Regions from separate parts of the Paenibacillus sp. NPDC057967 genome, predicted to be linked through region 1. Evidence: predicted binding sites of a transcription regulator. Region 1 holds the regulator's gene; the other holds the start of a gene.

The links. Region 1 encodes CtsR, which represses protease genes until heat stress. Its sites were predicted from a motif close to ATGGTCAATAAAGGTCAAACA; they were not measured.
Region 2: the regulator CtsR is predicted to act here: its motif matches at 1,189-1,209, upstream of clpP (ATP-dependent Clp endopeptidase proteolytic subunit ClpP).

What each region holds. Positions count from the first base shown of each region.
Region 1 covers NZ_JBHVQB010000015.1:14,071-16,467, forward strand. Annotated here, with positions in the region: gene ACFVSO_RS27885 (DUF3221 domain-containing protein) at 75-449, shown strand; gene ACFVSO_RS27890 (CtsR family transcriptional regulator) at 798-1,259, shown strand; gene mcsA (protein-arginine kinase activator protein McsA) at 1,275-1,793, shown strand; gene mcsB (protein-arginine kinase McsB) at 1,824-2,397, shown strand, end outside.
Region 2 covers NZ_JBHVQB010000009.1:38,201-40,597, forward strand. Annotated here, with positions in the region: gene ACFVSO_RS22260 (hypothetical protein) at 113-418, shown strand; gene clpP (ATP-dependent Clp endopeptidase proteolytic subunit ClpP) at 530-1,111, opposite strand; gene ACFVSO_RS22270 (hypothetical protein) at 1,238-1,435, opposite strand; gene ACFVSO_RS22275 (hypothetical protein) at 1,561-2,325, shown strand; gene ACFVSO_RS22280 (hypothetical protein) at 2,378-2,397, opposite strand, start outside.

The DNA of each region.
Region 1 (2,397 bases):
CCCTTGTTTCTGAATGGAGCAAAAAGGGTAATCCGGGGTAGCTGCATAAACGCAGCTTTCAAGGAGGGATGTCCATGAAGGTAAAAGCGGTTATGACACTGGTTTTGCTGGCTGCCGTTGTTACGCTAGTGGGATGCGGTTCTGACAAGAAGCAGGAGGCAGCCTGGGACTATCAAGCAGGCCGTGTCATTGCGATTCAGGATGATCAGCTATTGGTTGTGCAGAGCAAGGATGTGACAGAGATCGAATTAAAGCCGGAGCTGGAGTCGGTGGATGAAATTCTAACGGTGCTGCGCCCTCAGGCGATCTGGTTGACCGTCACCGACGAGACGGACATGGTCGGAGTTGAGGTGGGCGATGATGTGCGTGTCGAGATCGAAGGAGCAGTGGCCGAGTCTTATCCGGCGCAGGCCACAGCCAGCAAGATTGAGAAGGTACAGTCCAAGTAAGGAGAGCTCCATTACCGGAGCGGCATGTGACTTCTGGACGGAGCAACGGATACGATACCGCAATTATAAGTCTAAAAGCAGTGGTAAAGTGGCCTGTGGATACAACGAATGCCATCAATCGCCGTTATATACAGGTATAAACCAAGCTTCGGCGCATCAAGCTAGATAGTAGCGATGTGCCGATTTTTGCATCTGTATAAATGTTCAGAAAATTTAAACTCCATTGTATTGACCTGCGGTAATTTTTGCGTATAATAAAGTTAAAGTCAAAGAAAGTCAAAGTCAGTTGAGGTGCAATTTCCTCATTGTCGGGCTTTTATTTGGCGCAAGATCAGGGAGGTTGGTGGTTTGCGTAACATTTCCGATCTCATTGAACAGTACTTGAAGCATATGCTGGATGACAGCAATGAAAGCGCCGTTGAGATTCAACGCAACGAGCTTGCGGATAAGTTTTCATGCGTGCCTTCGCAAATCAATTATGTGATCAGTACCCGGTTCACGCTGGAGAAGGGATACATGGTTGAGAGCAAGCGCGGGGGCGGAGGCTATATCCGAATTCAGCGTGTAGATCTGCCGGCTCTGAAGACGATCCAGTACCACATTGAGCAGACCGTAGGGAATAGTGTCGATCAGGGCGCTGCGGAAGGGCTGATTTATCAGCTGCATGAAGCGGGACTGATTACGAAGCGGGAGGCGAATTTGCTTGGGGCGGCCATCCATCGCGATACGATTGCCCTGATGCTGCCTATGCGTGACGAGATGCGGGCAAGACTGCTGCGTTCGATGCTTATTTCATTACTGGTCAAATAGGAAGGGGGACGTGTTTTGTTCTGCCAAGAATGCGGCAAGAGGCCGGCTACGCTTCATTTTACGAAAATTGTGAATGGCGAAAAGACGGAGTTCCATATTTGCGAAAGCTGCGCCCGCGAGAAGGGCGAAGGCATTCCAGGCACACCGAACAGCTTCTCCATTCATAGTCTTCTCTCCGGATTGCTTGACTTCAATTCGCCGGGAACCACAACGCCTCAGTCAGCGCCGCAGACGGTACGCTGTGAGGAGTGCGGACTGACGTATGCGCAGTTCAGCAAGATTGGCCGCTTCGGCTGCAGCTCATGCTACAGCGCGTTCGCCGACCGGCTTGATCCGCTGCTCAAGCGCGTGCACAGCAGCACGACACATAGCGGCAAGATTCCGAAGCGATCCGGCGGGCAGATTCAATGCAAGCGGGAGATTGAGCAGCTCAGGAAGGATATGCAGACTTATATTGAACAAGAGGAATTCGAGAACGCGGCAGAGCTTCGGGATCGCATACGCGAGCTGGAGCGGAAGATAGCGGAACTGTAGACATAGCTAAGACGTAAAGGAGTGAGCCTGTTGACGAAGCATCGATTCTCAGAAGATGCGCTCAGCGATTGGATGAGGGGCGCAGGTCCCGATTCTGACGTGGTCATTAGCAGCAGAGTGCGTGTTGCGCGCAACTTGCGGCATCAGCCGTTTCCGATGCTGGCGACGAGTGAGCAAGCGACGGAAGTGCTGAATCAGCTTGCCGAAGTAAGCCAAACCGGGCAACTGGACGCGTACGGCCGCTTCGATACAATACTGCTCTCCGATCTTAGCGAGCTGGATAAGCGAGTGCTCGTCGAGAAACATCTCATCAGTCCGAATCTGGCTAATGAGTCGCGCGGAGGCGCCGTCATCCTGAGTGAGGACGAAGCGGTGAGCATCATGATTAACGAAGAAGACCATTTGCGCATCCAATGTTTGTATCCCGGATTTCAGATCGGCGAGGCATGGACGTTGGCGAGCGGAATTGACGATATATTCGAGGAAGCGGCAGATTACGCGTTCGATGAGAAGCGCGGCTATCTAACAACTTGTCCGACTAACGTCGGCACAGGCATACGTGCATCCGTCATGATGCATCTGCCGGCATTAGTATTGACGCAGC
Region 2 (2,397 bases), on a different contig from region 1:
TGCGTGAGCCATGCCATCCATACTCATTAAATGAAAAGGGCTGGGTTAGTTGAAAAATGTTATGATTTTGATCGTCTGTTACATGTTGATAACCGGATGTGCAGCCGAACCAATGGAAGTTATGAAAGTTGCGGATTTGAACGCCAATCCCACGTCTTTTGGCCAGATAAAGCAGCAGCAAACGATTAAGAGAATCGACGATATTGTGCGACCACTACAATGGCAGGACAGAGAGTTGCCGACCAACGGTGATCCAGACTATTCCTTTTGGCTAGAGCGCAAAGGTGAAAGCTTGCGGGTGAGGAATTATGAGCTGTGGCTGAATGAACCCTATTCCGTCATTATTGATCATGTTAAGTTGAAGTATGCTTTTATCAGCGGGGAGCCGCTGCGAGAGCTGGTTGATTATTTGAAGTGAGGGTTTCGCGATTAAGCAGAGACAGACTTTGGGGCATAAACGTAGCGTCCGCAAATTAAAAAACCTCCCCTCCACAAAAGTGGAAGGGAGGTTTCTCTGCGTTATGAATGATTAGACCTTCTCGATGACTTTGTCTACGAGGCCATAAGTGTGAGCTTCGGCTGCGCTCATGAAGTAGTCGCGGTCGGTGTCCTGCTCGATGCGGCTGAGCGGCTGGCCGGAACGTTCCGCCAGAATGTGGTTCAGCTTATCGCGCATCTTCAGGATGCGGCGAGCGCGGATCTCGATGTCGCTGGCTTGGCCTTCAGCGCCGCCAAGCGGCTGATGGATCATGACTTCGCTGTTAGGAAGCGCGTAACGCTTACCCTTAGCACCTGCTGTCAGCAGGAACGCGCCCATGGACGCGGCCATACCTACGCAGATCGTCGATACATCCGGCTTGATGTATTGCATCGTATCATAAATGGCCATACCGGCTGTAATGGAACCGCCAGGGCTGTTGATGTATAGGGAAATATCCTTATCCGGGTCTTCCGCCGCCAGGAACAGCATTTGCGCGATGATGGAGTTGGCTACCACGTCATTCACGCCAGAGCCTAGAAATATGATGCGATCCTTCAACAGGCGGGAATAGATGTCGTATGAACGTTCCCCCCGATTGCTTTGCTCAATAACCATAGGCACAAAATTCATTTCGAACCAGTCCTCCTTCGTCTACGTAAAAGCATGAATCAAAAATTCGTATTCCTATCATAACGGATTAAAATCAAAAAGTCAAAGATGGTCAAAGAAATTGATTTTTCAGGCCAAACCCTACAATTACGCTTCTGTCCGCTCCGTAAAGTAGAGCCCGTTTTGCAGGTCATTGACGAAGCGCTGCAGCCATTCATAATAGCTGACGGCATGTTTCAGCTTGTGCAAATCCTCCAGACATAGCTTCCGTTCTTTCTCGTCTGTGCCCTGTTCAAGGATGATTTCGCTGAGCTGCGGGATAACCGCTTGGATCGCCCCCAGCATGACATCGATCTCCCGCTGAAGTTTGAAGGTGAAGAAAGATTGGAACGCTTTGAAGAAATCTGCTTTTTCTTCAATAATGCAATAAATCGCAAGAGATCGGCGCAAGTTATGGACGAGGTGATGGTATGCATCGTTTCCGAGCAGGGATAGGGTCACTGGGGATTATTGTGTTGATCTGTTGTATAGGGGGGTTCTTCCTATCGAGGCCCGCCGCAGCAACCAGGTCGGATCTGGATGGCTGCTGCGCAACAGTGGAGAAGCTGGAACGGCGGCTCGATAAATTGGAGCCCAAGAAGCCAATGACGATTCCTGAATCCGAAGAGAGGCTGGAAGCAGCTAAGCTCTATCCTGAGCACACGCTCCCTACTAACGAAGTGCGGGCGGCTGGAACCCAAATTCCGTTCAGAACGATTAAGGAAGATCCCAGCTATAAAAGGCCGATCTACCACGAGCATTGGCATAGCACCTATTGGGGCGGCAGGTGGAGCAATATCGCATCGCATGTGGACACTGCCCTTCATCGGTTGTTTGCTACATACGATATTGGTCTCTCCGGGGAGATGACGTTTAAGGAGCAGGTGGGAGTTGATTTCCCGATGTTCCAGAATCCAACGGACCTCGATCTGTATCTCGTCGTCTTCCAGACTGCCGTGATCGATGTCTATACGAAAGGCAATCAGATCGTTGTAATCGGCAGGCCGCAGCGTCTCGGTGTGCAAGTCATTACGATCAAGACGAGCGATCTTCGTCCGGTTGAACCGGATAAATTGTTGCTAGTCCAATTGGCGACGCCTGAGGGTGATGAACTGGATTATACGCTGATTAGCTATGAACCGCCGGATTTTTGGCAGAAACAAGAGAAGCGATCAAAAGCGGGAACAGGAGGATAGTATGTCGCAGCCTTCATTTATGTACCGATATACGAGGGAAAATGTGAAGGGCTTATCTGCTCGTATCGAGAG